4 regions of the Nesterenkonia xinjiangensis genome follow, and region 2 is predicted to be linked to each of the others. Evidence: riboswitches for the same ligand, from Rfam matches in the RefSeq annotation. Region 2 holds a riboswitch; each other region holds the start of a gene.
The links. A riboswitch is a leader RNA that binds a small molecule or an ion and turns the genes downstream of it on or off. The one in region 2 is predicted to bind thiamine pyrophosphate.
Positions count from the first base shown of each region.

Region 1: it holds a riboswitch for thiamine pyrophosphate, as region 2 does, so the genes downstream of both, thiO (glycine oxidase ThiO) here and thiD (bifunctional hydroxymethylpyrimidine kinase/phosphomethylpyrimidine kinase) in region 2, are expected to answer to the same signal.
Region 3: it holds a riboswitch for thiamine pyrophosphate, as region 2 does, so the genes downstream of both, thiC (phosphomethylpyrimidine synthase ThiC) here and thiD (bifunctional hydroxymethylpyrimidine kinase/phosphomethylpyrimidine kinase) in region 2, are expected to answer to the same signal.
Region 4: it holds a riboswitch for thiamine pyrophosphate, as region 2 does, so the genes downstream of both, HNR09_RS09470 (3-oxoacyl-ACP reductase) here and thiD (bifunctional hydroxymethylpyrimidine kinase/phosphomethylpyrimidine kinase) in region 2, are expected to answer to the same signal.

Region 1 covers NZ_JACCFY010000001.1:1,645,861-1,653,315, forward strand. Annotated here, with positions in the region: gene HNR09_RS07500 (ABC transporter substrate-binding protein) at 1-579, shown strand, start outside; gene HNR09_RS07505 (substrate-binding domain-containing protein) at 576-1,988, shown strand; gene HNR09_RS07510 (carbohydrate ABC transporter permease) at 1,985-2,944, shown strand; gene HNR09_RS07515 (carbohydrate ABC transporter permease) at 2,941-3,813, shown strand; TPP riboswitch at 3,829-3,935, shown strand; gene thiO (glycine oxidase ThiO) at 3,925-5,148, shown strand; gene thiS (sulfur carrier protein ThiS) at 5,154-5,393, shown strand; gene HNR09_RS07530 (thiazole synthase) at 5,421-6,212, shown strand; gene moeB (molybdopterin-synthase adenylyltransferase MoeB) at 6,205-7,425, shown strand; gene HNR09_RS07540 (FadR/GntR family transcriptional regulator) at 7,406-7,455, opposite strand, start outside.
Region 2 covers NZ_JACCFY010000001.1:3,280,561-3,288,015, forward strand. Annotated here, with positions in the region: gene HNR09_RS14690 (SGNH/GDSL hydrolase family protein) at 1-976, opposite strand, end outside; gene chrA (chromate efflux transporter) at 1,103-2,344, shown strand; TPP riboswitch at 2,415-2,533, shown strand; gene thiD (bifunctional hydroxymethylpyrimidine kinase/phosphomethylpyrimidine kinase) at 2,524-3,399, shown strand; gene HNR09_RS14705 (GTP pyrophosphokinase) at 3,402-4,397, opposite strand; gene HNR09_RS14710 (sugar-binding transcriptional regulator) at 4,585-5,580, opposite strand; gene HNR09_RS14715 (glycerol-3-phosphate dehydrogenase/oxidase) at 5,742-7,455, shown strand, end outside.
Region 3 covers NZ_JACCFY010000001.1:2,342,002-2,349,456, reverse strand. Annotated here, with positions in the region: gene HNR09_RS10675 (thiamine pyrophosphate-binding protein) at 1-412, opposite strand, end outside; gene HNR09_RS10670 (hypothetical protein) at 538-1,044, opposite strand; RNA gene ffs (signal recognition particle sRNA small type) at 1,119-1,215, opposite strand; tRNA gene HNR09_RS10660 (tRNA-Ser) at 1,368-1,452, shown strand; TPP riboswitch at 1,740-1,846, shown strand; gene thiC (phosphomethylpyrimidine synthase ThiC) at 1,888-3,636, shown strand; gene HNR09_RS10650 (O-methyltransferase) at 3,640-4,413, opposite strand; gene HNR09_RS10645 (dihydrofolate reductase family protein) at 4,525-5,034, opposite strand; partial or broken gene HNR09_RS10640 (IS3 family transposase) at 5,353-6,536, shown strand; gene HNR09_RS10635 (TetR/AcrR family transcriptional regulator) at 6,735-7,367, opposite strand; gene HNR09_RS10630 (nuclear transport factor 2 family protein) at 7,442-7,455, shown strand, end outside.
Region 4 covers NZ_JACCFY010000001.1:2,080,967-2,088,421, reverse strand. Annotated here, with positions in the region: gene cls (cardiolipin synthase) at 1-886, opposite strand, end outside; gene HNR09_RS09480 (aminodeoxychorismate lyase) at 1,003-1,956, shown strand; gene HNR09_RS09475 (LLM class flavin-dependent oxidoreductase) at 1,937-3,295, opposite strand; gene HNR09_RS09470 (3-oxoacyl-ACP reductase) at 3,298-4,113, opposite strand; TPP riboswitch at 4,215-4,310, opposite strand; gene HNR09_RS09465 (carbon-nitrogen hydrolase family protein) at 4,410-5,249, opposite strand; gene HNR09_RS09460 (DinB family protein) at 5,328-5,912, opposite strand; gene HNR09_RS09455 (ABC transporter family substrate-binding protein) at 6,101-7,455, opposite strand, start outside.

The sequences.
Region 1 (7,455 bases), 1.6 Mb from region 2:
CAGCTCGAGCTGATGCAGCAGGGGGCCTATCCCGGCGCTGACGTGATCTCCGAGAACCAGTCGGCCGGTCATGAGCAGTCCCTGGCCGGGCAGGGGCGCGCGGCCCTGAGCACCTGGTCCTCCAATGAGCTGCTGGCGATCGCGACCGCCACAGGAGATGAGTTCACCCCTCTTCGACTGCCCAGGCAGAGCGAGAGTCCGAGCCGTCCTGACACGTACTACAAGTCCAGCATGTATCTCTCCGGTTCCGCCGGGACGGAGCATCCGGAGGAGGTCCAGCACTTCATCGACTTCTTCGCGAACTCGACTGCGGCGGGAGAGATCCTGCGGACAGAGCGGGGCGTGCCGCCGAACGCCGACGTCTTGGACGCGGTGCTCCCGGGCCTCACTGGTCTCGACGCCGACATCGCGGAGTTCCTGCGGGGCATGGAAGGGGAGGTGGGGGATCCGCCGCCCCTGCCGCCCTCTGGGGGAGCCGACTTCGGTCAGATCGTGCAGCGTTATGAGCTGGAGGTCTTCTTCGAGCGGCTGTCCCCTCGTCAGGCGGCGGAATCGATGGTGGAGGAGATGAGCGTGTGAGCGGGTACGGCACGAGTCAGGTGAGCAGAGATCCGAGTTCCGGGGTCGATCGCCGCACGTTCCTGCGGTTCGCCGGCGGAGTCGGGGCGGTCCTCCCGCTGGCGGCGCTGACCGGCTGCGGCGGTTCCGCGACCGCAGAGGGTCACGTCATACGCATCGCCTACCAGCAGTTCGGCTCCGGCACGCTGTGGGAGGACTGGATCAACGCCGCGGCAGAGCGCTACACGAGCCAGCATCCTGATCGGATCGTCGAACTGGTGCCGATCGTCGCGGCCGAGAACGACTACTACACGAAGAACGAGCTGCTGATGTCCTCGCCGCGGACCTCGCCGGACGTCGCCTACGCGGACACCTTCATCCTGCTCTCCGACGTCGGGGCGGGCTATCTGCAGCCCGTCGACGAGTTCGTCGAACAGTGGGGCGACTGGCAGGAGATCGCCCAGGCCTCACGCGATGCGGTCAAGGCGGAGGACGGCCTCACCTACGCCGTCCCCACCCATACCGACACGCGAGCCATCTGGTTCAACAAGGAGGTCTTCGCCCAGGCCGGCCTCCCCGAGGAGTGGGCGCCGCAGGACTGGGCGGAGATCCTCGAGGCGGCCCGGACCATCAAGGCCGAGCTGCCCGACGTCGCGCCGATGGTCATCTACTCCGGAAAGCCCCAGGGGGAGAAGGCCTCCATGCAGGGATTCGAGATGCTGCTCTACGGCACCGCCTCCACCCTCTATGACGAGGACACCAGCCGGTGGGTGATCGGTTCCGCCGGGTTCCTGGAGTCGCTCCAGCTGCTGGAGACCGTCTTCGAGGAGGAGCTGACCCTCAGCCTCGCTCAGAACCTCGACCCCAACATCAGCGAGACCATCTATTCCCGGCTGCTGCCGGAGGCTCAGCTGGGAATGGTCATCGACGGCTCCTGGGTCTCCCAGAACTGGGTGGAAGGAGGCACCAGCCCCTGGCCGGAATGGACCGAGACCATGGGTCTGGCCCGGATGCCCACCCAGCACGGCCAGGACCCCGGCTTCGTCACCCTCAGCGGCGGGTGGTGCCTGACCCTGCCGGAGTACTCCTCGGACCCGGAGATCGCCTTCTCCTTCATCGAAGCGCTCTGCGAGAAGGACGTGATGGTCGACTTCACCATCGCCAACAACTACATCACCGTCCGAGAGGACGTCGCCGCCGACGAGCGATACCAGAGCTACTCGCCCACCGCAGAGTTCTTCACCTCGCTGCTCGAGGGCGCCCATTACCGGCCTGCGCTGCCGGCCTATCCCGAGGTGTCCAACGCCATCCAGGAGGCTATGGAGGCCGTGATGACCCGATCCCAGACCCCTGAACAGGCGGCTGCCGCCTACGACGCCGCCGTCACCGACATCGTCGGCCCTGAGAACGTGCAGGACGAGTCGTCATGAGCGCGCCGACCGCCACGCAGTCCCAGATCCATCGGCCCGACGCCAGCGGCGAAGGAGGGCCTCCACGGCAGAATCGCACCATCGGGGACCGCCTCACGTTCGGCCGGGCCGTCCCCATGGTTCCCGCGCTGTCGCTGCTCGTGCTGTTCATGGCAGGCCCCATCCTGTACTCGCTCTGGCTGGCCTTCACCGACTCCGCGATCCGCGGCGAGGGGGCGGCGGAGACCTCCTTCGTCGGGTTCGAGAACTTCACCGACGCCTTCACCGACTCTCAGTTCTGGAACTCGGTCGGGCTGACGCTCGTCTTCACCGTGGTGTCTGCGGTGATCGGCCAGAACCTTCTCGGGCTGTTCCTCGCACTGCTGATGGAGAAGGCCCACCGGGCCGTGACGTTCGTCATCACCGCCATCGTCATCGCGGCGTGGATCCTGCCCGAAGTCGTGGCCGGATACCTGCTCTACACCTTCTTCGCCGACGAGGGCAGCCTCAATGTGATCCTGGAGTCCATCGGGCTTCCGCAGCAGGACCTGCTCTTCAGCCTTCCGATCCTCGCAGTCGCCTTCGCGAACATCTGGCGGGGCACGGCGTTCTCCATGCTGGTCTACTCGGCGGCGCTGGGCAGCATCTCCGCGGAGATCCAGGAATCGGCGTCAGTGGACGGGGCCGGCCCTCTGCGCAGGTTCTGGTCTGTGACCCTGCCGCTGCTGCGCCCCGCCGTCGCCACCAACCTGATGCTCATCACCCTGCAGACACTGTCCGTCTTCGGGCTCATCTTCATCATGACCGGGGGAGGGCCCGCGCAGCAGAGCCAGACCCTGCCGCTCTATATGTATGAGCAGGCCTTCTCCTACGGGCAGCTCGGCTACGGAACCGCCGTGGCCCTGCTGCTCCTGCTGATCGGCGCGGTCGCCTCGATCGCCTATCTGCGGCTGCTTCCCGAGGAGGACAAACGATGACCACCACCTCAGCACGTCGGACCGCGCCGGCCAGGGGCGGCAAGGGCCGCAGGGCACGGACTACGGAGACGGCCTCGACACTCGTCATGGCGTTCATCGGGGCCATGTTCCTGATTCCTCTGCTCTGGGTGGGGCTCGCCGCCTTCGATACGGACGCGTCCCTCGCCGTCTCATGGCCGGAGCGATGGAGCCTCGGCAACTTCAGCGCCATCTGGAACGCCGAGACGACCTTCCGGCCGATCGCCAACTCGCTGATCCTGTGCGGCGGCGCCACTCTGGTGACCATGACCGCGGCGGTGCTGTGTGCGTACCCGATCTCGCGGTATCGGTTCCGTGGCAAGCGGTCCCTGCTGCTGACCATCATCTTCTCCACCGGCCTGCCCATCACGGCGATCATGATCCCCGTGTACTCGCTCTTCGTGCAGGTCAACCTCATCGACTCCATGTTCGGCGCGATCCTTTTCCTCGGCGCCTCCTCGCTGCCGTACGCCATATTCCTCACCAAGGGGTTCATGGATGCCGTGCCCATGGAGATCGAGGAGAGCGCCTGGACCGAGGGTGCCGGAGTCTATCGGACGCTGTGGGCCGTGGTGATGCCGCTGATGCGGTCAGGGCTCGGAGTGGCCACGATGTTCACCTTCGTCATGATGTGGGGGAACTTCTTCGTCCCCTTCATGCTGCTGCTCAGTCCGGACAACTTGCCGGCGGCCGTCACCCTCTATACGTTCTCCTCACAGTATGGCCAAGTCGCCTACGGCCAGTTGGCGGCGTTCTCGCTCTTCTACTCCCTGCCGGTGATCGTGCTCTACCTCTTCGTGGGCCGCAGCCTGGGGACCGGCTTCATCGCAGCGGGCGGAGTGAAGGGCTGACCCACTAGAATGGAACCTGCATTCCGTGGGAGCCCGGGCCGGCCGGGCTGAGAGGGCGAACCCGCCGACCACTCGGACTCGATGCGGATCATGCCGCCGTGAGGAGGAGCTGTGGGCGTCACTGTCGTGGGAGCGGGCGTCGTCGGGCTGCTGTCAGCCTGGCAGCTGAGGCGCGAAGGGCACGCGGTCACGATGATCGCCCCCGAGATCGCCCGGGACGCCAGCTACGCCGCCGCCGGGATGCTGGCCCCGATCAGCGAAGTCCAGTATGGGCAGGACAGGCTCTACCCGCTGATGACCGCCGCCCGGGCCGAGTACCCGGCCTTCCTGGCCACGCTGGACGCCGCCGTCGACGCCCCCACGGGGTGGCGGGAGAACGGCACCATCCTGCTGGCCGCGGACCGCTCCGACCGCGACGCCGTCGCCGACCTCGTCGCCGTCCAGCAGGCCCACGGCATGGCCGTGGAACCGCTGACCTCCGGCCAGCTGCGCCGCCGCGAGCCGGCACTCGCCCCCGGCATCTCCAAGGGCTGGGACGTGCCCAGCGACCACCAGGTGGACCCCCGGATGCTGGCCAGCTGTGCGCTCGCCGCCCTCGAGGGTCCGCTGGATCCTGCTCGATTCCCCGACGCCGGCCCGCCCGCCCGACGCGTGGAGGCGCGGGTCACCTCAATCGGCGGCCCCGACGCGGAGGGCTCCCACACGCTCACCCTCGACGACGGCACGCAGCGCACCGCGCAGAAGGTCCTCCTGGTGCCCGGGCTCGGCTGCGCCGACATCGCCGGCCTGCCCGCCCGCGCCCCGCTGGATCTGCGGCCCGTCCACGGAGACGTGCTGCGCCTGCGGGTGCGTCCCGGCCAGCTGCTCCCCGGGGAGGACCACGTCCTCGGCGCCACCGTCCGGGCCAAGGTCGCCGGCCGCAACGTCTACCTGGTGCCACGGGCCGACGGCGGGCTGGTCATCGGCGCCTCCTCGCGAGAGGATGGCATGCCCGGCACCCACGCGGGCTCCGTGCAGGAGCTGCTCGACGACGCCGTCGCCGTGCTGCCCGCCGTCAAGGAGATGGAGCTGGAGGAGATCACCACCCGGGCCCGCCCCGGCACCCCTGACGACATCCCCTACCTGGGCCGGCTGGAAGGGGCGCCCGACGTCGTCATCTCCACCGGATACTCTCGACACGGGATCCTGCTGGCACCGCTGGCCGCACGGTTGGCCGCCGCGTTGCTCAGCGACGACGGCGAGGCCGCACTGAGCGCGGCGGACCGGCAGATGCTCGCCTATATGAGCCCGACACGGTCGCTGACCGCACCAGAGATGACCCCCACAGGATTGTGAGACCCATGCTCACCGTGACCATCAACGAAGAAGACGTGAAGCTGCCCGAGGGGGCGACAGTCGTCGACGCCGTCGCGCAGACCACCGGGCGCGAGCTGAGCCCCGACGGCACCCCCGCCGACGGCGGCCGCCTGGGTGTGGCGGTGGCGATCAACGCCGCCGTCGTCCCGCGCAGCGCCTGGGCCGCCACCGTGCTGAGCCACGGCGAGGAGATTGAGATCGTCACCGCCGTGCAGGGCGGCTGAGCCGCCCCCTGACCCGAAGAGAGCACCATGACCACAGCCACCACTCCTCCCTCCCTGCAGGTGGGCGACTACACCTTGCAGAACCGCCTCATCATGGGCACCGGCGGGATCACCGACCTGGACGCCCTGGAGCAGGCGCTGCTCGCCTCCGGCACCACGCTGACCACTGTGGCCATGCGCCGCTACAGCCCGGAGACCAAGACCAGCGTGTTCGCCATGCTCGAGCGGCTCGGCATCGACGTGCTGCCCAACACCGCCGGCTGCTACACCGTCAAGGACACGGTGCTCACCGCCGAGCTCGCCCGCGAGGCGCTCGAGACGAACCTCATCAAGATCGAGGTCATCGCCGATGAGCACACTCTGCTCCCGGACGTCATCGAAACTCTCGAGGCCACCGAGCAGCTCGCCGACCGGGGCTTCATCCCCATGGTCTACACCACCGATGATCCGGCCGCGGCCGTGCGCCTCGAGCAGGCCGGAGCCGCCGCCGTCATGCCCCTGGGGGCGCCCATCGGTACCGGTCTGGGCATCCTGAACCCGCACAACATCGAGCTCATCGCCTCCCGGGCGAACGTGCCGGTGGTGCTCGACGCCGGCATCGGCGCCGCCTCCGAGGCCGCGCTGGCCATGGAGCTCGGCTGCGACGCCGTGCTGGTCGCCTCCGCAGTCACCCGCGCCCAGCGGCCCTCCGACATGGCCCACGCCATGCGCCTGGCCGTCTCCTCCGGCTGGCTCTGTGCCGGGGCGGGGCGGATCCCCCGCCGCCGTCATGCCCTGGCCTCCTCCGCGATGGAAGGAAGGATCGACCCCGTTGACTGAGCTGAAAGATCTCTCGCAGACCCAGCTGGAACGGTTCCAGCGGCACTTCTCGCTGACCGGCTTCGGACCCGATGCGCAGCTGCGGCTGCTCGACGCCCGAGTGCTGGTCATCGGCGCCGGCGGTCTCGGCGCCCCGATCCTCACCTACCTGGCCGCCGCCGGGGTGGGGACCATCGACGTCGTCGACCATGACGTCGTGGACCGCTCCAACCTGCACCGGCAGGTCCTGCACTCGGAGGCCGGCATCGGCCGGCCGAAGACGGAGTCCGCCGCAGCGGTGATGCGCGGGCTGCACCCGGAGATCACCGTGCACGAGCACCGGGAGCCGATCACCGGCGAGAACGCGCTGGCGCTGGTGGAGCCGGTGGACATCGTGGTGGACGGCTCGGACAACTTCGCGACCCGCTACGTGGTCTCCGACGCCTGCGAGATCGCCGGCAAGCCGCTGGTCTACGGCTCCATCCTGCGCTTCGCCGGGCAGGTGAGCCTGTTCTGGTCGCGGCTTCCCTCGGGGGAGCGCGGCCCCACCTATCGGGACCTCTACCCCGAGGCCCCCGACGCCGGGGAGGTGCCCACCTGCGCTGAGGCCGGGGTGCTCGGTGTGCTGCCCGGTGTGATCGGCACGCTGATGGCCACTGAGACCATCAAGTTCCTGGCCGGAGTGGGTGACACCCTGCTCGGCCGGGTGATGACCTATGACGCGCTCACCGCCTCCTTCCGGGAGGTGCGGCTGCTGCCGGACCCGGACCGGGAGCCGGTCACCAGCATCGGGGCTGACGTCGCCGGGCTGGGCGGCGGACCGTCCGCCGGCGGGGATGCCTGTGCGGTGGAGGAGGACCCGGCCCTGCACCCGGTGATGGGGGAGACTGACCCCTACACCGGGCATCCGTATGGCCCGGAGGACATCGGCATCCGCGAGCTGCAGGCCGCCGTCGAGTCCGGGCGGATCGCCGGCGTCGTGGACGTCCGTGAGCCCTGGGAGTACGCGGCCGGGCACGTCGAGGGTGCGGTCAACGTGCCGCTGGGCGAACTCTGGCACGGCTCCCCGGTGCCGGGGATCGACGAGGCCAGCGAACAGCGGCCCGTGGTGCTCTACTGCAAGATCGGGGTCCGCTCGCGGCAGGCGCTCGCGGTGCTGCGCCACCGGAATCCCGAGGCCGGACTGCGGAACCTGGTGGGCGGATACGAGCAGGTCAAGGCTGCGGGCCGCTAGCCGGTCCCTCATCCGCGAGGAATCCGCGCA
Region 2 (7,455 bases):
GCGTCAGCTCGGTCCGCACCACCGTCAGGTCGAGCCGCCCCTCAGAGACGTGTGCCGGATCCCCGGTGGCGTGGAAGACCCGACGCACGCCGCCGTCGTCATCCGTATGGTCCGTCGCGACGACCGGCCCGGGGGTGAGCTCCTGGATGCCGCACCACAGGGGCGTGATCACGTGCACCGGCGTGTGCGGATGGCCGTCGCGGATCGTGTCCAGGAAGCCGTGGACCGCCGGAGAGAAGCTGCGCAGCCGGAAGACGTCCCCGTTGACCACGTTGATCCCCAGCTTGAGGGTGATCACCTCGGCCGGCAGGTCACGGATGGTGCGGGCGGTGAACTGGTCGAGCATCGCATTGCCGCCGAAGCCCAGGTTCACCACGTCGTGGCCAGAGAGCCGCGCCGCCACGGCGGGCCATGTCCGGGAGGGGCCTTCCGCATCGGAGCCGTGGCTGATGGAGCTGCCGTGGTGCACCCAGCGCGGTCCGGCCGGCGGCACCGGGAACACAGGCTCGTCGCTCTGCAGGGACACCAGCTCGGCGGGCTCCTCATACGGCAGCCAGATCTCCACGAGCTTCTCTCCGGTAGGCAGCAGCCCTGTCGGCGCCGCATCGGAGAGCTCCACCGTCCATGGTGCGTCCGGCATGTCGCAGGGGTGCGCCACCGCTCGTGAGGTCAGGACGCCGTCGACCAGCACATCATGCACCGGCGCGGGGCGCACAGGGTCCTGACGGGCTCCCAGGTCGGTCGGCAGCACCTGCATCGACAGACGTCGGGCGCTGGTCCGCAGTCGGAGCCGCACACCGGCCGGCGCCGCCGCCACGGCTGCCGTGCCCGGATCATGGAGCTGGGCGCGCGCGTGGGCAGGCAGACGCTGGGGCAGGAGCCCGTGCCTCCCGGGGACGAGCTCCACCGCCCCATGGAGGTGGTGATCCATGATGCGGGTGGTCTGCAGGGCAGTGGCCTGGGACAGCTCGGTCATGCCTCCAGAGTCTACTGACCTCCCCGTGGCCGGCCTGCGGGTCCACCCGTCGCTCGCAGGCCGCAGAACGGGACGAGGCGGTGACGTTCGCCATCCGTTAACCTGACTTCGACAGTCTGGAGTCCTGTGAGCCACGTACACCACCCCTCAGTCCCCGCTCGAGGCCATGACGGCAGCGTCGCCGAGGTCTTCCTCATCTTCCTCCGTCTCGGACTGACCTCGTTCGGCGGTCCGGTCGCCCACCTGGCCTATTTCCGTGAGGCCTTCGTGGAGCGGCGCCGGTGGCTGAGCGAGAAGGCCTATGCGGATCTCGTCGCTCTGTGCCAGTTCCTGCCGGGGCCGGCCTCCAGCCAGGTTGGGATGGCCCTGGGTCTGCAGCGAGCCGGCTGGGGAGGGATGTGCGCGGCATGGTTCGCCTTCACCCTGCCCTCGGTGCTGCTCCTGGTGGCCTTCGCCTATGGTGTCGCCACGCTCGGGGACTTCTCTGATGCGGGCTGGATCCACGGGCTCAAGGCCGCCGCCGTCGGCGTCGTCGCCCATGCGGTGCTCGGCATGGCGAAGACGCTCACCCCGGATGCGCCCCGGGCGAGCATCGCCGCCGGGGCCATGATCACTGTGGTGCTCGTCCCGCAGCCTTTCGTGCAGGTGGGGGCGATCGCCGTCGCCGGACTGGTCGGCCTGCTGTGGCTGCGTCCCGAGACTCCTCAGCCCCGGGACGAGGACGCCTTCACCGTCAAGGTCTCCAAGAAGGTCTCCGCCGGTGCGCTGATCCTCTTCGGTGCCCTGCTGGTGGGGCTGCCGCTGCTGGTCGCCTCCGCCGGGTCGGCCGCTTGGCACGGGGCGGCCCAGCTGGTGGACCTCTTCTATCGCGCAGGCTCTCTGGTCTTCGGCGGCGGGCACGTGGTCCTCCCGCTGCTGGAGGCGGAGATGGTCGGGCCCGGGCTGGTCGACTCGGAGGTCTTCCTGGCCGGCTACGGCGCCGCCCAGGCGGTACCCGGCCCGCTCTTCACCTTCGCCGGCTACCTGGGCGCCTCGACGATCGAGGGACCCGGCGGTGCCGCCGGGGCACTGATCGCCGTGGGGGCGATCTTCCTGCCTGCGGCGCTGCTGGTCATCGGAGCCCTGCCGTTCTGGGAGGCGCTGCGGGGTGCGCCGCTGGCACGGCGGGCATTGACGGGTGTCAACGCCGGGGTGGTCGGAATCCTCGCGGCCGCGCTCTATGACCCGGTGTTCACCGCCGGAGTGCTCGACGTCGGCCTGGTCGCCCTGGCCGTGGCCGTGGCCTGCTTCGTCGCGTTGAACAGCTGGAAGGTGCCGGCCTGGGCGGTCGTCATCGGTGCAGGCTTCCTGGGCTGGATCGTGCTCTGAGCACCGTCCGGGACGTGCCGTCGTCGGGCAGACCGTGTGAGGTCCCGCACGCCCTCGTCGACTAGACTCGATCAGCGGCACGGGGTGCCTGAGCCTGCGGAGCGACTCTGCACAGCGGCTCAGGCTGAGAGCACACCCGTTGAACCTGATCCTGATCATGCTCGCGAAGGGATGCCCCGATGACGTCACCCTCCTCTGCTCGCCCAGCTCCGGGCTCCCCACGGGAGATTCCCAACATCCTCTCCATCGCCGGGACCGACCCCACCGGGGGAGCCGGGATCCACGCGGACCTGAAGAGCTTCGCCGCCCACGGCGGCTACGGGATGGCGGTGGTGACTGCGCTGGTCGCGCAGAACACCCAGGGTGTCCGGGAGATCCATCTGCCCCCGGTCTCCTTCCTGCAGGCGCAGCTGGAGGCGGTCAGCGATGACGTCTCTCTGGACGCGGTCAAGGTGGGCATGCTCGGAACGGTGGACGTCATCGAGACCGTCTCCACTTGGTGGGACGCTCTGCCGGGCCGGCCTTGGCTGGTGGTGGATCCGGTGATGGTCGCAACCTCGGGGGACCGGTTGCTCCAACCGGACGCGGAGCAGGCGCTCATCGGATTTCTGCACCGGGCGGACCTCATCACCCCGAACATCCCGGAGCTGGCGCTCCTGGCCGGAGGACCACCCTCCGAGGACGGCGAGTCGCTGATCCGCCAGGCCCGCACCGTGGCGGACGCCCATGACGTCGTCGTGCTCGCCAAAGGCGGACATTTCGACGACGACGAGGTCGAGGACATCCTGGTCCACCCGGCCGAGGACGACGGCACGCGCAGGCCCGAGGGGCGGCACGTCTCGGAGCGCATCCGCACCACCAACACCCACGGCACCGGCTGCTCGGTGTCCTCGGCGTTGGCCGCACTGCGGGCACGTGGACTGGACTGGGAGACGGCGGTGCCTGTGGTCAAGGAATGGATGACGGCGGCCCTGCGAGACACCGAGCGGCTCGACGTCGGCCGCGGCCACGGACCCATCCAGCACTTCGCGCAGCTGTGGGAACGCCGCTTCTGAGCTCAGTTCTGCTGAGAGGAGGCCTGCTGGGCGATGTCCTCCCACTTCCAGGCGGCTGTGGTGGCCTGCTCGCCGGAGAACTCGTCCTCCGAGAGCTCCTCATCCGGGAACCACGGCCCGGTGCGGGGCCGGTCGGCAGCGGCTGGGGTGGGGCCGGTGGCGCCCTGGCCAGAGGTGGGGGCCTGCTCCTTGAGCTGAGTCACGCGGTCCCTGATCTCAGCCATCTGGCGATCCAACGCGGCAGCCTTCTCCGCGGCGTCACGCAGCTCCTCGTGAATGTCGTCCGGGACCTCGCCGGAGTAGGTGTAGTAGATCTTGTGCTCCAGGGAGGCCCAGAAGTCCATGGCGACGGTGCGGATCTGCACCTCGACGTAGACGAACTCGGTGCGATTCGAGAGGAACACCGGAACCTGCACGATCACGTGCAGACTCTGGTAGCCATTGGGCTTGGGACTACGGATGTAGTCCTTGACCTCCACGACCCGCAGGTCCGGCTGGCTGCACAGCATCTCCGCCACCCAGTAGGCGTCGGAGACGAAAGAGGTGGTGATGCGGATGCCCGCGATGTCTCGGATCGATCCACGGATGCCCTCCAACGTCGGCTCGCAGCCGTAGCGCTGCACCTTGTCCAGGATCCGATCCAGGGACTTCAGCCGGAAGTTCACGTGCTCGATGGGGGAGTAGTCGCGGGTGTGCTCGAACTCCTCACGCAGCACGTTGATCTTGGTGAGGACCTCGTCCATGCCGAACTTGTAGTGCAGCTGGAACTCGGTGAGCTGTCGGCGGATGTCGATCATCCGCGGCACCACCCCGGTGGTGCCGTTCTTGCCGGCGTTGGTGTGGAGCTGCTTCAGCAGCTGCTGATAGGTGTCGTCCTCATGCTCCTCGCTCCGGGCGAGGGCGGCGCCGGTGGGCCGGGGCTGCTGCCGGGGGGAAGGGCTTCGCCCATCAGTCGACAGGAGACGGCTGTCGGCCTCAGTGGACTGGCCAGCGGACATGGTCACTCCTTCGTATTCCATCCCGGGGCAGAGCTGCTCGCCGGGGAGGTCGAGTCGGTGCACCTCGACCCCTTCGATTCTCGACCCTAGGAGCAGAACCTGTGAAGTCCCTCGACGGTTGTGGCCGAATCGATACCTTCTGCACCTCGATGGACTGCCGCGGGGAACTGCGGCGTGCGGGCACTGATCAGGCCCCTCCAGCAGCCTGATCGCGCGGGTGCCCGTAGGCCAGCCGGTCGGCGGAGATCTGGTCGAGCACCAGATCGGTGACGAGCCCGGCGGCGAGGGCTCCCCGCAGCGCCGGAACCTTGTGCGGCCCGTTGACCACACAGATCCGGCGCGGGACGCGGACCAGCTCCGAGGGCACCGGACCGGAGCCGCGGCGGTTGAGCGCGATGTCCTCCCAGCTGCCGTCCGCGCGGAGGAAGACGGTGCAGACATCGCCGACCACCTGCTCTGAGGAGAGCGCGTTGAGGTCGTCGCGGCTGAGGTACCCGCCGGAGTACACCTGGGAGGGCAGCCCTTCGGCGAAGGTGCCGACGCCGAAGACCGCCAGCGCGGCGCGACGGTGCATGTCCAGGATCCGCCGCGTCGAGCGTTCGCGCCACAGCGCCTGCTTGGTCTCCTCATAGTCGAAGAACGCGGGCACGGCGAAGACATGGGCGCGCGCGCCGTAGGCGGCGGCGAATCGCTCGACCACGCCGATCCCGGTGCCCAGGGGCGCGCCGATGCCCTCCGGCTCGGAGTTGACGGCTCCGTTGAGCTGGACGACGTGCAGGTCCGGAACCTCCCGTCTGTTCAGCCGGGCCACCACTGAGGTCATGGTCTGGCCCCAGGCGACGCCGACCACGGAGTCGGGACGTACCAGCCGGTCGACCAGGCCGGCGGCGAGCACCGCCACGCTGTCGCTGCGGCGCGAGGGGGCGTCGCCGCGTTCGGAGACGGCCACATGGGCGCGCACCCCGTAGAGCTCCCCGATCCGGTGCTCCAGGGCGCTGGGACGGTCCACGGGAGGGTGCAGGGAAATCCGCACGATGCCCTCGCGCCGCGCCTGCTGGAGGAGCCGGGAGACTGTCGATCGGGAGACGCCGAGCTCTGCGGCCACCGCCTGCATCGTGCGATGTTCCCCGTAGTACATCCGTGCAGCGTGGTACTCGGCCTTCTCCCGATACGTGGTCTTCATAGGGCGCAGTATCCCCTATTTCTGCACGTATGTGCAGATTCCTTGAGAAGATGCACCACACCCGGTGAGATGGGTCCCACATCGCCGTCCATGTGACAAGGAGATCGCCGGTGAGAGCAGAGCCGCTCAGCGCAGAGACCCGCCGTGAGGCGCTGGACGCCATGGCCGGGACCAGTCCCGAGGACCCTCTGGACATCCTGATCGTCGGCGGAGGTGTCGTCGGCGCAGCCGCGGCCTTCGACGCCGCCACCCGAGGCCTGCGTGTGGGTCTGGTGGAGTCGCAGGATCTGGCCCAGGGTACATCCTCCCGTTCCTCGAAGCTCGTCCACGGTGGTCTGCGCTATCTGCAGATGCTGGACTTCAAGCTCGTCGCCGAGGCCCTGCGCGAGCGCGACCTGCTGCTGAAGCACACCGCGCCGCACCTGGTCCGTGCCCTGCCGTTCGTCTTTCCCTTCGAGAAGCGTGTGGTCGACCGCGCCTTCATCGGCTCCGGCGTCTCGCTCTATGATGCGATGTCCATGCGGCCGGGGGAGAAGCGTCCGGTGCCGTTCCACCGCCATCTCTCCCGCACCCGCCTGCGCCAGCGCTTCGCCGGCCTGGACCACGAGAAGTTCATCGGTGCGCTGGAGTACTACGACGCCCAGGTCGACGATGCTCGCCTGGTGATGACTCTGGCTCGGAGCGCCCACAGCCTCGGCGCCCAGATCGCCACCCGTACCGAGGTGATCGAGTATCTGCGTGCGGAGGCTCCCGACGTCGACGACGCCGATCAGGCCGCCGCCGAGGACGCCCCGGTCCAGGGAGTGACCGTGCGGGACAAGGAGACCGGGCGACGCCTGGAGATCCACGCCCGGGAGACGATCCTGGCCGCCGGCGTCTGGACCGGACGTCAGCAGGAGGCCGCCGACGTGCCGTCTGGGCTGAAGGTGCTCGCCTCCAAGGGCATCCACATCACCGTGCCCAAGGACCGGATCGCCGCGGACGACCATGTCGGAGTGATCACGCAGACCGAGAAGTCGGTCCTGTTCATCATTCCCATGGGGAACTACTGGTCGATCGGCACCACCGACACCGCCTGGCACGAGGACGTCGACACGCCTGCACCGACCTCGGAGGACATCGACTACGTGCTCGAGCACGCCAACGCCGTGCTGGAGGCGGATCTCAGCCGGGAGGACGTCATCGGCAGCTGGGCGGGCCTGCGGCCGCTGCTGCAGCCGATGGAGACTGACGAGTCCAAGAGCTCCAAGGTCTCCCGCGAGCACACCGTCATGCAGCTCTCTCCGGGACTCTCCGCAGTGGCCGGGGGCAAGCTCACCACCTATCGGGTGATGGCCGAGGACATCATCTCCTTCGCGCTCGGAGACCGCCAGGTCCACCGCGAGAGCCTCACCCATGCGATGCCGCTGTTGGGCGCGCAGGGCTACAGCGAATGGGAGTCCCGTGCCCCAGAGATCGCCCGCGACTACGGCTGGTCCGACGAGACCGTGGACCGCCTGCTGAACCGCTATGGCGCCCTGCTGGCCGAGCTGCTCGCCCTGGTGGACCAGGACGCCGATCTCGGCGAGGAGGTCCCGGACAGCGGGGGCCACCTCCGCGTGGAGTTCGTCTACGCCGCCCGCGCCGAGGGAGCCCTGCACGTGGAGGATCTCTTGGAGCGTCGCACACGGGTCTTCCACGAGGTGCCGGACCGTGGTCTCCGGGCCATGGAGACCGTCGTCGAGCTGGTCGCCCCGATCCTGGCTTGGGATGAGGAGACCGTCGCCCGAGAGAAGGCGGCCTTCACCGGAGTGGTGGAGGCGCATCTGGCCGCCGAGCGCTCCAGCAGCGACGCCGAGGCGGCCGGACTGGTCTCCGCGGCGACGCCCGAATACC
Region 3 (7,455 bases), 940 kb from region 2:
CGCCGTCGCCCAGCGAGTGATGGATCTTGCGTCCGGACGCCTGCGTCTCCTTCGGCGGGGCGCCGACGATCTGCACCACCGGCACTGACTCCGCGTAGGAGCCGGCCAGGGCGTTGATCGCGGAGAGCTCACCGACGCCATAGGTGGTCAGGAAGGCACCGATCCCGCGGATGCGCGCGTAACCGTCGGCGGTGTAGCCGGCATTGAGCTCATTGGCGGAGCCGACCCATCGGATGTCCCGGTGGGCGACCACGTGGTCCAGGAAATGCAGGTTGAAGTCACCGGGGACGCCGAAGAGCTCGGTCAGGCCCAGTTCGGCGAGCCGGTCGAGCAGGTAGTCGCCGATCGTGTAGCCCGGCGTGCTCGGGCTCGGAGACGAAGCCGGAGCCTCAGGGGTGGGGTTCTCGGACACGTGGTCAGCCTTCCGGTCATGGCGGTCCGCCTTGTGGGCGTCCGCCGGATTGAAGAGGTCAGTGCGTCCCGGGTCACAGGATGCGCCTGCCCCATTGTCCAGGAAGTCCGGAGGTCCCGCGCGCGTCAGCCGGGGGTGCCCTGCCCGTCCGCCTGTCGGCGCTCCATCTCAGCGATCCTCCAGGTGACGACACCTCCGGCCAGTGCCAGTACTACCCGCGGTGCGGGGACACGGAGCCGGCGCAGCCCTGACTCCAGTGCCGTGTCTGCCCAGAGGCCCGTGCGCATCACGGCGTAGGCGGCACCTCCGAAGAATCCGGCGGCAGCCAGACGGACGGCCAGCGGGGACTCGCATTCGGCCTCGGCCTCGCCGTCGGCCTCGGATCGAGGGGGCTCGGCTCGCTCGTCGCCCTCCAGCCCGATCTGCCGGGCGATCCGCTGCGCCTGCTCGGGACAGAGGAACATCCCCGCCATCGTGATCGAGGGGGCCCAGACGATGGTCTCCCGCAGCCAGCGCGGGTAGCGGCGGACGGGGATGAGTGCGACGGCGCCACTCGCCAGGCCCTGGCCGATGGGACCACGGCAGATCTGGAGCAGCGGAGACGGTGTGCGTCGAGGCGTGGGATCAGTCATGTGCTCCACGGTAGGGAGGAAGCACGGCGTCGTCGTCATCCCGGAGGGGGAGTTCGTGGTTCCGCCCGGAGGCATGAGGAGGCCCCACGTGCACCTGCCAGAGCCCGCCTACCCTTGCTACCTTCCGGTCCTGGGGGAGTTCAGCAGGATGACACCACACGTGGGGCCGGCAACCATGGTAGCCCGCAGGGCTCCACACACGCCAGCTGAGCACCCGCCGGAACCCAGATCCGGGCACGATGTGCATTTTCCTGCTGTTCTCCGCTAGCATGGAGTCTGCTCTCGCGACGCCGGGTGTTCGCACCCGCAGATCGAGCGCTGAAGGAGGATTCGCCTAGCGGCCTATGGCGCACGCTTGGAACGCGTGTTGGGTTCACGCCCTCGGGGGTTCAAATCCCCCATCCTCCGCCCACAGCACGAGGCCCCCGGTCATCTGGCCGGGGGCCTCGTCGCGTCTGCGGTGCCGTTTCCTCTCCCGGCGTCAACGTTTCTCCGCACCCCACACTTCTCGAGTGGCCACGTCTGACGGCATCTGCCCGGGGCGCGCCGACGAGCACCTCCAGATCCCGTGATTCGCGGCCACGGGATGCACCCGGGACACGTGACGCGATGCACGACCGACACCCGACGCGCTCCCGTCCTCCCAGGTCACGCGTCATATGCCGACGTCCGCGCCGTGCAGTGGGCTACGCTCGACGAGTCCACACGGGTGCCCCTGCAGGGGCTGAGATCAGGCGATGCACGCCTGGACCGTCGAACCTGACCGGGTCATGCCGGCGTAGGAAGTGAGGGCTCATCATGAGCGATTTCTCTCAGCACACCTCTGTCTCCACCTCCCCCACCATGGAGGTCCACCCTGCCCACGAACGGGCGAGCGTCAGCGACAGCGAGGGCATGGAGGTCCCCGTGACCCGGGTTCACCTCCATGATGCCCCGGACGGCTCCGTCCACGAGCCTGTGGACGTCTACCGGACCGCAGGTCCCGGGGGCGACCCCCTCGAGGGCCTGCCGCCGTTCCGTGACCCATGGATCACGGCGCGCGGTGACACCGTCACGTACGAAGGCCGGGGCCGCCGTCTCAGCGACGACGGCCGCTCGGCCGTCCGCCGCGGTGGGGCGAGCGAGGAGTGGCGGGGCCGACGTCCCGCCCCGCGGAGAGCCGCCGAGGGGCGCAGGGTCTCCCAGATGCACTATGCCCGCCGCGGCATCATCACCGAGGAGATGCGCTTCGCCGCGCTGCGCGAGGGCTGCGAGCCGGAGATGGTCCGCCGCGAGGTGGCCGCCGGCCGGGCCATCATCCCGGCCAACATCAACCACCCCGAGTCCGAGCCGATGGTCATCGGCCGGGAGTTCCTGGTGAAGATCAACGCCAACATCGGCAACTCGGCGGTCACCAGCTCGATCTCCGAGGAGGTGGACAAGCTGCGGTGGGCCAACCGGTGGGGCGCCGACACCGTCATGGATCTCTCCACCGGTGATGACATCCACACCACCCGGGAGTGGATCCTGCGGAACGCTCCGGTGCCGATCGGCACGGTGCCCATCTATCAGGCTCTGGAGAAGGTCCATGGCGACGTCTCCGCCCTGAGCTGGGAGGTCTTCCGGGACACGGTGATCGAGCAGTGCGAGCAGGGTGTGGACTACATGACCGTCCACGCCGGCGTGCTGCTGCGTCATGTGCCGCTGACCGCGGAGCGCGTCACCGGGATGGTCTCCCGGGGCGGCTCGATCATGGCCGGCTGGTGCTTGGCACATCACCGGGAGAACTTCCTCTACACCCATTACGACGAGCTCTGCGAGATCTTCGCCGCCTACGACGTCGCCTTCTCTTTGGGCGACGGGCTGCGCCCCGGGTCCATCGCCGACGCGAACGACGAGGCACAGTTCGCCGAGCTGGACACCCTGGCGGAGCTGACCGGGCGCGCCTGGGGTCACGATGTGCAGGTGATGGTCGAGGGTCCAGGCCACATCCCGCTGCATCTGGTGCGCGAGAACGTGGAGCGTCAGCAGGAGCGCTGCCACGGGGCCCCGTTCTACACGCTGGGACCGCTGGTCACCGACATCGCACCGGGGTACGACCACATCACCAGCGCGATCGGCGCCACGGAGATCGCCCGCTACGGCACGGCGATGCTCTGCTATGTCACGCCCAAAGAGCATCTGGGCCTGCCGAATCGCGAGGACGTCCGGGCCGGAGTGATCACCTATAAGATCGCCGCCCATGCCGCCGACCTCGCCAAGGGGCACCCGGCGGCCCAGAACCGTGATGATGCGCTCTCGAAGGCCCGGTTCGAGTTCCGCTGGAAGGACCAGTTCGCCCTCTCCCTGGACCCGGAGACCGCGCAGGCCTTCCATGACGAGACCCTGCCCGCCGAGCCGGCGAAGACTGCGCACTTCTGCTCGATGTGCGGGCCGAAGTTCTGCTCCATGCGGATCTCCCAGGACATCCGTGACGAGTTCGGCTCGGCGGAGGATCAGCGGGGCATCGTCGCCGAGGGCATGGCTGCCAAGAGCCGGGAGTTCACGGCCTCCGGCGGCAACGTGTACCTGCAGCCTGACATCCCGGTGGGGCCGCCGGTGACGGAGTCCTGAGCTTCAGCCTCGGGTGACCACCGCCAGGCTGAACCCGTCCCAGCTCTTCGCTCCGACGGTCTGCACGGCTGTGGCCTCGAGCCGCGGATCTTCGCCCTGCATGGTGAGGAATCGCCGGATGCCCTGGATGTCTGGGTCGTCGGAGTCCGCCTCGAGCACCCCGCCGTCGCGGACCACATTGTCCCCGATGATCACGGTGCCCGGCCGGACCATCTCCATCACCAGCTCCAGGTAGCGCGGGTTGCCGGCCTTGTCGGCGTCGAGGAACACCAGGTCGAAGGGCTCGCGCGTCCCAGTGCGGACCTCCTCCACCAGGGACTGCAGGGTCTGCTCCGCGGAGCCCAGACGGATGTCCACCTTCTCCCCCACGCCGGCCGCGTCCAGGTTCGCCCGGGCGACGGTGGCGTGGTGGGGCTCGACCTCACAGGTGACGATGCCGCCGCCGTCGTCGAGGGCGCGGGCCATCCACAACGTGGAGAAGCCGGCCAGCGTGCCGACCTCGAGCACCTGCCGGGCCCCGGAGATCCGCACCATCAGCTCCAGATGCTTGCCCTGGGCCGCGGAGATCTCGATGGCCGGCAGCCCGCCCTCCTCCGCCCGGCGCTGGACCGCGGCGAACTCGGGCCCAGGGCGGACCACGGCCTGCTCCACATAGGCGTCGACGGCGGCGGCCTTCGGGGCCCCGACGTCGGGCCCCGAGCGGGCCAGCGATGAGCTCGGCGTCTCGGCGGCGGATGAGTGGTCTGCGGGGAGGCGCTCTGCGTCAGAAGTGTCCATGACCGCCACCCTAGGGCGGGCCGCTGACGCGCGGAAGACCCGACCTTCGCGGACGGGCCCAGAGGCCTGATCTGGTGTCACCGTCCGCAGTCCACTTCGTCGGGTACCTGCTCAGATCGCTCGACGACGCACCCGATAGCGCAGGTGAAGCACCCCGTCGCCCTGAACCACCACCTCAGGATCCTCCAGCAGGTGCTGTGCGTCCACGGGCCCGAAGTAGCGCTTGCCGGACCCGAACACGACAGGTGCGACGTCCATGCGCACCTCGTCGACCAGTCCTGCGGTGAGCACCTGGCCGTCGACGAATGAGAACGGCGCCTCGGGATACCACCCCTCGGGCCTGCCTCGGTGGGTCACGACGACGACATGGGGAACACCGGGAGGTGTTCCGTCCCAGCCATTCGTCATGTCGAAGACGTGGCGACCGACGATCGTCGCCCCGATCTGGTCCCAGTACGGCCGGACGTAGTCGTAGGACGTCTGCGACACCTTCAAGACGCCGCTCTCGTCCAACGGCACGTCACCGCTGAGCAACCAGTCGAACAGCGGCCCGGGCTGATCATTCGCGTCCGCGATGAAGCCATCTACCGAGACCGACGCGTACATCACTACTTCGCCCACGGGCCCTCCTCCGCTGCGGGAGTGCCTCCAGGCTAACGTCTCGTGGGCTGTCCGTCCTAGTAGTACTTTGTTAGGTGGGTCCGGCGCGTTGGCAGTAGGGGCAGCAGCTGAGCATTCGGATGATTGCTGCTTGGAGCTCGATCAGCAGCTGGCAGAAGCTTAGGCTGCCCCTGGGGCTTTTGGGTCGGCTGCCAGGCGTTGGATGGTGATGAACAGGTGGGCTGCGCTGACCAGGGTCACGTGGTGGTGCCAGCGGGGCTGATGCAGGAACAGGTGACATCTGATGTTTAGCGCCGTGAGTGCTGGGCAGGAGAGGATGTCCCTACGGCAGGAAAGTACCCGGAGGAGTTCCGGGAAGATGTTGTCGCGGTCGCGAAGAACCGCGAGGCCGGTGTGAGTCTGAAGCAGATCGCAGCTGATTTCGGGATCAGCTACGCGACCCTGACGAACTGGATGCGTCAGGACGCCACGGATGCTGGTGAGCGCGAGGGCCGCACCACGGATCAGAAGGACGAGCTGCGTGAGCTGCGTCGGCGTAACCGACTGCTAGAGCAGCAGAACCTGGTGCTGCGCCGGGCCGCAGCGTACTTATCGCAGGCGAATCTGCCGTCAAAAGGCTCTACCCGCTCGTAGGCGATCTCGCCGCCATCGAAGGTGTTCCTGTGGCGGTGACGTGCCGGGTATTGAAGATCGCCCGCCAGCCCTACTACCGATGGCTGGCCAACCCCATCACTGACGCCGAATGGGAAGAAGCCCACCGGCTCAACGCGCTGATCGAAGCTCACCGGGAGGATCCGGAGTTCGGGTACCGCTACCTCGCCGATGAGGCCGAGGACGCCGGCTACCCGATGGCGGTGCGCACCGCGTGGCGGCTGTGCAACACCCAAGGGGTGGCTTCGGTGATCAGCCGCAAGCGTCGGGGCAAAGGCACCCGCCCCGGCCCGCCGGTCCATGACGACCGGGTGCAGCGGAACGTCCGGGCTGATGCTCCGAATCAGGTCTGGCTGACCAATATCACCGAGCATCACACCGCTGAGGGCAAGCTGTATCTGTGCGCGATCAAGGATGTCTGCTCCCGTAGGATCGTCGGCTACGCGATCGACTCGAGGATGAAGTCCTCACGGGCAGTGCGGGCGATCAATAACGCTGTGGCCCGCCGCGGGGCCGCCAACGTGGCCGGATGCATTCTTCACTCAGACCGTGGGTCGCAATTTCGAGCGAAGAAAGTCACCCGGGTGCTGGAGCACCACGGGCTGATCGGCTCGATGGGCCAGGTCGGAGCTGCTGGTGATAACGCGGCGATGGAGTCCTTCTACTCCCTGCTGCAGAACAACGTCCTTGACCGTGAGGTTTGGGCGACCCGCCAACAGCTGCGGATGAAGATCCTCACCTGGATCGAGAAGACCTACCACCGAAGGAGGAAGCAGCAGGAGCTGGGGAAGATGACCCCGGTAAAGTTCGAAGCACGCCTAGTGGAGCAGGCAGTCGCCCTGGCGGCCTAAGAACGAACTGTCACCTGCTCCTGCATCAGCCCCTTTCCATCTGGAGGGCCATCCGGTCCTGCTCGGTCCTGAGTAGGCCCAGTGGTACAGCCCCGGCGTAGTGAGCTTGGAGCAGCTTAGTGCGTTCGTCACAGAGATGATCGCATTCAACGACCGGGGTTTTGCGTTCGGTCTTGGCCGTGGCGAAGTGCTATTAGGTCATTGCCCCGAGCGGCTTCCTCCGCTGACTGAGGAGTCCTCGGCGACGCCTACGATCAGGGAGTCGATGACACGCAGGATGCCGTCAATCACCTGCTCTGCGGGCAACTTCTCTTGGACGACTTGGCATGCGAGAAGATCGGCACGGGTCAGAGCCAGGATCGCGTGCGCACCCAGCCGGGGTTGGACCGCGTCGCCCAGACGGGCGAGCTCGCCAGCGAGAACCTCATGGATCCAGCGATAGTCATCGGATTCGAAGATGGTCGGGGCACCGGCCACTTGGCGCGTGTCCTCTATCGCTCGCACCAGTTCGAGGTTGTCGAGCTTCAACCGCACGAGCCCCTCAACGACAGCGCGCACTCGAGCGTCGGGGGTCGACCCGGGACCGAGTGGCGGCGGTCCGGACCGAACTGCGCTGGCGATGCCATCGGTGCGCGCCCTCAGCACGCTGCGCAGCAGTCCGGCCCGATCCCCGAAGTTCCGAAACAGCGTCGCTTTCCCCACGCCCGCCGCATCAGCGATCTCGTTCATGGAGACCGCAGGACCATCGGCTGAACCCTGGAAGATCTCATCGGCGATCCGCAGAATCGTCTGCTGATTCCGCCGGGCGTCCGCCCTGCTCTGGCGCACCATCAGAACCTCCTTGATAAACGGACCAATGGTCCGCTACACTCAATCGGACCGCTGGACCGATTATAGGAGATGCCGTGCCCCACGCACC
Region 4 (7,455 bases), 1.2 Mb from region 2:
CCCCGGTCTCGGCGTACCAGTCCGAGGCGAAGACGATGTCCAGGCCTGTGACGGCAGGTCCGGCGAGGACCACATTCAGCTCCACCCAGCGGCGCCCCATCCGGAAGGCCGAGGGGCGCTGATAGTGCGGCTCGATGAGGTTGGTGGACCCCGTCAACGCCTTCTCCCCGTCCACCACGACGATCTTGCGGTGGTTGCGCAGGTCCAGCCGGGAGAACCGGCGGCGCAGCGGCCGGACAGGCAGCACCCGGTGCCATTCGATGCTGGAACGCTTAAGCCTGCGTTTGAGGCGGTGGTATCCCTTGACTCGCATCGTGCCCAGATGGTCATAGAGGAACCGCACCTGGACCCCGCGCTCGGCGGCGCGCTCCATGGCGTCCAACACCGGGCCGGCATACTCGGAGTCGTCACCGACGATGTAGAAGAGCACATGGACGTAGTCCTCGGCCCCGTCGATGGCTTCGACCATCCACTCGAAGGACTTCTTGTAGTCCGAGATCAGCTCGATGCGGTTGCCCTCCTGGATGGGGAAGGCACCGAGCTTGCGGTTCAGCGCGGCAGTGGCGCCCAACTGCTCGTCCTTGTCCCGCAGCTGGTCAGACAGGTCCATGTGGCTGGTCGCCTCCAGCAGGGACTCGTTGATGCTGCGCTGACGCTCCTGACGCCGTGCGGAGAGCTTGTTGCGGCCGATCAGCAGGAACAGCGGCAGGGCGACGATCGGGATGAAGAAGATCGCCAGCAGCCAGGCCATGGCGGTGTTGGGCCGGCGGTTGTCAGGGATGATGCCGAGCACGGCGAGTCGCACACCGACCTCGAGCACGAGGATGATCAGCAGGATCCACTCAGGGAGTCCCTCGATCCCCAGCCCGCTCAGTGGCCACAGCATCGTCAGCTCCGTCCGTCTCTCATCGTCGCTCCGCCCTGATCAGCGCCGCATACGGCTCACCATCCTACGGTGTCAGGTGTTCTCTCCGGCCCTCTGAGCGGCCTATGCTGAGGGACATGGCTGAGCACTTCCACGAGGACTCCGTCGCCGCCGTCGCCGTGCGGATCGACGTCGAGCACCCTGACGGACTGATCTTTGACCCGCACCAGCCGCAGCTGCGGGTCACGGATCTCGGTGCCGTGCGCGGCGACGGGGTCTTCGAGACCATGTACGCGGTGGAGGGCCGGGTCCGCAAGATCGAGGCCCACCTGGAGCGGTTGGCCCGCTCTGCGGACATCCTGGACATCAGCATCCCTCCGGCGCAGAGCTGGCGGGCGGCCGTCGAACTGGGCTTCGAGGAGTACCGCACCCGCGGCGCCCTGCCGGATGAGCTGACCATCAAGCTCGTCGCCACCCGCGGGGTGGAGGGCGAGCCGGCCTCCGACGATCCTGCCTTTGCCGGGACGTACTGGGCGCTGCTGAGCCCGGTGACCGAGGCGATGCGCGCCACCCGGGGCCAGCCGGTGGGCGTGACCCTCCTGGACCGCGGCTATGACTCCACCGCCGCCGAACGCGCACCCTGGCTGCTGCTGGGGGCGAAGTCGCTGAGCTACGCGGTCAACATGGCCTCGCTGCGCTGGGCGAGGCAGCATGGCTTCGACGACGTCATCTACACCACCTCCGACGGGCAGGTCCTGGAAGGACCCACCTCCACGGTGCTGATCGTCACCCGCGGGGCGAACGGCGCCCGCCGACTCACCACCCCGGTGCTGGAGACCGGCATCCTGCCCGGCACCACCCAGGGCGCGATCTTCACCGCCGCCGAGAAGGCCGGGTGGGAGCTGGGCTACGGGCCGCTGACTCCGCAGGACCTGCTCGACGCCGACCATCTCTTCCTGGCCTCCTCCGTGCGCCTGGTCTCCCCGGTGGCCCGCCTCGACGACGCCGAACTGGCCGTGGACGACGAGCTCACCGCTGAGCTGATCGATCTGCTCGCCGAGGACCTCCCTGTCAACCACCCGCTGGACTGAGCGCGGACTCCTGCACCTCGGAGCCGCGCCGCTCCGGGATCTGCAGGCCGAGGTGGTCGCGCAGCGTGGTGCCGGTGTATTCGCTCCGGAACCGGCCACGGCGCTGCAGCTCCGGGACCACGTGCTCCACGAAGTCCTCGATCCCTCCCGGCAGGGTGGGCGGCATGAGGTTGAAGCCGTCGGCGGCGCCGGAGTCGACCCAGCGTTCGATCTCGTCTGCGACGGACTCCGGGGTGCCGACCATGGTGCAGTGCCCTCCCCCGGCGGCGAGCCGTCCCAGCAGCTGCCGGACCGTGGGCTGTTCGGTGGCGATGATCCGCAGGATCGTCGCGTAGCGGCCCTTGGGCCCGGTGAACTCCTCCAACGGGGGCAGATCCGGGACCGGCGCGTCCAGCTCCCAGCCCGAGGCGTCCTGACCGATGAACACGCTCAGCTGGCGCAACGAGGCTTCGGTGGGCAGCAGCTCGTCCAGAGCGGCCTGCTTGGCCCGCGCCTCAGCTATGGTCGAGCCCACGTAGGTGACCAGCCCGGGCATGATCGCGGTGCCGCGGGGCTCACGGCCGACGGTGGCGAGCCGACGTCGTACGTCGGTGCTGTAGTCCAGTGCGGCCTCGGCGTCGTAGGCGACGGCGTAGATCGCCTCCGCGTGACGTGCGGCGAGGTCCCTGCCCTGCTCCGAGGCCCCGGCCTGGAAGAGCACCGGCCGGCCCTGCGGCGGGCGGGGCACGTTGAGCGGCCCCGCGACCTGGAAGTGCTCGCCTTGGTGGTCGATGGGCGCGATCATGCCACCGTCGGCGTAGCGGCCGTCCCGCTCGTGCAGCAGGGACTCCTGCGGCCAGGAGTCCCAGAGCCGGATGACGGCGTCGATGAACTCCTCGGCCCTGGCGTAGCGTTCTGCATGGGCAGGCATGGACGGATAGGAGTGGTTCTGCGCCTCGGCGTCGAACATGGAGGTCACCACGTTCCAGCCGATGCGCCCGCCGGTAATATGGTCCAGGCCGGCGAGCAGCCGGGCCGCGTGGAACGGGGTCCAGAACGTGGAGGAGACCGTGCTGACCAGCCCAATCCGTTCGGTGTGCTGACTCATGGCGGAGAGCAGCGTCAGCGGCTCCAGGAACCAGGTGGGGCCGTCCTCGACAGCGCCGATGCCCAGCGAGTGGCCGTCGGCGAAGAACACCGCATCCAGCTTCCCCCGCTCGGCGGTGCGGGCCAGGTCGATGTAATAGTCGACGTCGCCGAGGCGCTCGACAGCGGAGTCCGGGGCGCGCCAGGCGGCCTTGTGGTGCCCGACGCCGAAGAGGAACAGGTTGAGCTTGACCTCCGGTGCGACCGCTCCCATGCTCAGCCCTTCACCAGCCCGCCATCGACGATGAGGTTCTGTCCGGTGACCCCGCGGGACCACGGGCAGGCGAAGAACAGCGCGGCGTCAGCCAGCTGCTCCGGAGTGGTGACCGTGCGCAGCGGAGTGCCGGCGGCGATGGCGTCGAAGACCGCCTCCGGAGTGGCGGCGGAGGCGTCGGTGGTGCGCAGCAGCCCACCGGAGACCATGTTGACGGTGATGCCCTCGGGGCCGAGGTCGTCGGCGAAGGTGCGGGTCAGCGAGAGCAGGGCCGCTTTGGCGGCGGTGTAGTCGTGGTAGGGCACCACCGGGTGCTGGAAGAGGTTGGTGCCGATGGTGATGACTCGGCCCTGGCCGGCTTCGCGCATCCCGGGCAGTGCCGCTTGGATGAGGTTCAGCGGACCGGTCACGGAGCCGGCGAACTGGGCCTCGAACTCCTCGGCGGTGATCGCATCGGCCTTGGAGCGGGCGTCGCCGGTGAAAGCGAAGTCCACCAGGGCGTTGTTCACCACCGTGGTCACCGGACGCTCGAAATGCTCCCTCGCGGTGCTGATCAGGCTGCGGACCTGCTCCGCGTCGCGGACGTCGGCCTGCACCGCGAGCGCCCGCTCCGGGTGGGCGGCGGCGATCTCCTCGGCGGCGGCCTGCGAGGAGTGGTAGTTGACCACCACCCGGGCGCCTTCGCTGAGGAAGGCGCGGGTGATCGCCGCGCCCAGGCCGCGGGCGCCGCCGGTGACGACGACGACCTGTTCGCTCAGCGGCAGCGCGCCGTCGTCGTGCTGGGAGGTGACTTCTGTGGTGATGGTGGCGGTGCTCATGCGTGCCTCTCGTCTCGAGGCGAAGGCAGCCCGCAGGCGATGTGCGACGTGAGCCTGCGGCCATCTGCGGACCGATGCTCACCGCCGCGATGCGGCCAAACGCCGCACCAGCCGGACGATCCCTTCGCCAGTGCTAACTGGATCAGGTTCGACGGGTGTCATCTCAGCCGCAGTGCGCGGCACCCCGTGTCACAGCCTTCATCTCATCACATGGCGGGCGTCACAGCCAGTCGATGACAGGACGGGCCGTCAGCCGGCGTCCCGCAGACTCCTGAGCCCTCTGGGCTCCGTGAACGTTAGCCCTGCGGGATCTCCCGGGCGTTGGCCAGCACCGGGAGCCTCTGCCGGGCAGCGGTGACGACGTCGGCGTCGAGGTCGGCCACCAGCAGCTCCGGGGCCTCGCCAGCCTCGGCGAGCATCTCTCCCGTGGGCGAGACGATCATCGAGTGACCCACCCCGGTGGGCGCCCCTTCCACCGCCTCGACGCCGGCGGCCGAGGGCAGGCCCTGGCCGCAGGCGATCACGTACTGCGTGGAGTCCAGCGCCCGGGCACGAGCCAGCAGCCGCCACTGGTCCACCTTGCCCGGCCCGGCACCCCACGACGCCGGCAGGATGGTGGCGAGCGCGCCGGCCCGGGCGTGGGCGGTGAACAGGTTCGGGAAGCGGATGTCATAGCAGGTCGCCAGCCCCAGCGTCTGCCCGTCCAGAGCGAACCGGGCCGGGGCCTCGCCGGGAGCCACGGTCTTGGACTCCTGGAAGCCGAAGGCGTCGTAGAGGTGGATCTTGTCGTAGGCGGCCAGCACGCCGTTTCCGGTGCCGTCCACTGCGCCGTCCACCACGAGCAGGGTGTTCGTCACCCGCTCGCGGCCCTGCTCCCCCGGCTGTGCGGGGGTGAACATGCCCGCGACGATCGCGACCCCGTGGCGCTCCGCGATCCGACGCAGTTCGGTGCCCCAGGCTCCGTCGACAGGCTCGGCGATGGGCGTCAGCGAGTGTCCGAAAGCGCGCTGCACGGCCTCGGGGAACACCACCAGACGGGCGCCGGCCTCAGCGGCCTGCGCCGTCCACTTCTCCACGAGCGCCAGGTTCTGCTGCGGGTCCTCACCGGTGACGATCTGTGCTGCTGCGATACGCATGGGCCCAGCCTACGTCGCAGCGCCGCGTCCCGGGAGCGCGGGCCGAATCCCTCCCCTGGTTCCGCAGACGCCTCAAGCTCAGAGGAATTCGTCAGCGATGCGCTGCAGCTCCACCACATGGTCCTGCCACTCGGCATCCTCGGCCGGGGGCATGTTGTCATTGCCGTCCTGCATGCCCACGGCGCCGTCGAGCTGCTCACGCAGGATGTCGGCATGACCCGCGTGCCGTGCGGTCTCAGCGATCAGGTGGACCAGCAGCCGCCCCAGAGTGGTGCGCCCGTTCTCTCCCCACCAGGGCACCTGGGCGGGCGCACCCAGGCCCAGCTCGGCGACGGCGTCGTCGGTGGTCCGCCAGGAGGTGCGGTAGAAGTCCCGCACCCACTCGCGGCTCTCCTCCTGAGTCGCGTAGAGGTCCGCGTTGAGGGCGGCGCCGGCCTCCAGCCACGGCATCGGCACCGGACTGGGACGGCCCAGCGGTGCGGTGAAGTAGCCCATCTCCATGCTGGCCACATGTTTGACCAGGCCCAGCAGGTTCGTCCCGGTCGCCGTCAGCGGCCGGCGGACGTCATGCTCCGGGACGCCGTCGAGCTTCCACAGCAGGGCCTCACGGAGCCCCTGCAGGTAGCGCAGCAGCATCTCTGGCTCAGCATCATCATCGCTCATGGGGGAACTGTAAGAGCTGCCTCATTCCCACGGCACCGTTCCCCGGCCGCACCCTGACACCACCCGCACATGGCGGGCTCTCTCTGCTCTGCGTCTTGTCCCCGCCCTGTTCGTTCGTCCCCGTGGAATTGCACGGGGACGAACGAACAAGACGGGGACACATGACGCGTCGCGGGGGCCGGAGAGCCTCAGTCCTCCTCGTCCGCGTCTTCCTCGTCAGCATCCTCGTCCGCGTCCTCGGGATCCGTGTCCTCGAGCTCCTCGACGTCGACGCCGGTGTCGGTGCCGTCGTGGCCGGCGTCGTCCTCCCAGCCGACCTGAGTCCAATCCGTGGTCTCGAAGAGGCTCGGACCGTAGTTCGCGAGCCCCTCCCGGAAGGCGGTGATCACCGGACCGTTGGCGTAGGCGAGGTAGTGGAAGTACTCGCTGAGCGCCTCCTGCTCCAGGGCCTGCGCTTCGGCAAAGCGCTCATCGTCGTCCTCGATGCCGAACAGCTCGCTGATCCGGTCGTCGAGCTCCTCGTTCCCCAGCCCGGTCAGGTTTCCGTCACCAGTGGAGTAGAACTGGTTGGGGGCACTGGTCGGGTCCGCCCCGGCCTTGCCGTAGCACATGTTGACCAGGCCGAAGTCACGTCCGCCGACGACCTCGCCGAACTGCCCCGACCCCTGGTTGTTGACGTCCAGGTTCATCCCGGCACCGGCCGCCATGCTCTGCGCGGCCTGGACCATGGCCTGGTTGATCGGGTCATCCCCGAAGGTGTTGAAGACGACGCGGAGCTCCTCACCGTCGCGGCTGCGGAACTCGTCGTCGTCGCTCTCGAAGGTCCAGCCGGCCTCCTCGAGCACCTCCTCGGCACCCTCCGGGTCGTCGTCCTCGACCGGGTAGGCGTCCTCATAGCGCTCATCGAAGGGCATCATCAGCCAGGACCCGGGAGTCTCCTCGTCCCAGTTGATGCCTTCGAACTGGATGGCGGCGAGCTGCCCGCGGTCCAGGACGCGGAAGATCGCCTCACGCACCGCCACGTCGTCGAGGTTGGTGGCGTCCCCGTTGAGCACGAAGCCACAGGTGGCCATGCGCTGGCCCCGACGGATGTCGTAACCGTCCTCGGACCACTCGGTGAGCTCCTCGTAGCGGGGCCGGGTCGCGACGCTGGTGGCGTCGATCTCGCCGTTCTGGAACGCCGGGATGGTCGCACTGGTCTCATAGGTGGCGAAGTTCAGCCGATCGAGCACCGGCGCCTCACCCCACCAGTTCTCGTTGGGCACCAGCGAGATGACATTGGCGGCCAGATCCATGGTGTCCACGGTGAAGGGGCCCGCGAGGAACTCGGGACGGACGTCGTTCACGAATCCGTCGTTGAACTCCTCCGGAGTGTCAACGTCCGGGTGGATGATGGGGCTGTCCCCCTGACTGCCCCCGTTGAAGATGCTCTGCCAAGGCTGATACATCTCCTCCATGGTGATGGTGAAGTGCCACTCATCCTCACCCTGCTCGACACTCTCGACCTGGTCATAGGCCGTGGTGCTCACCAGGTCGTAGCCCT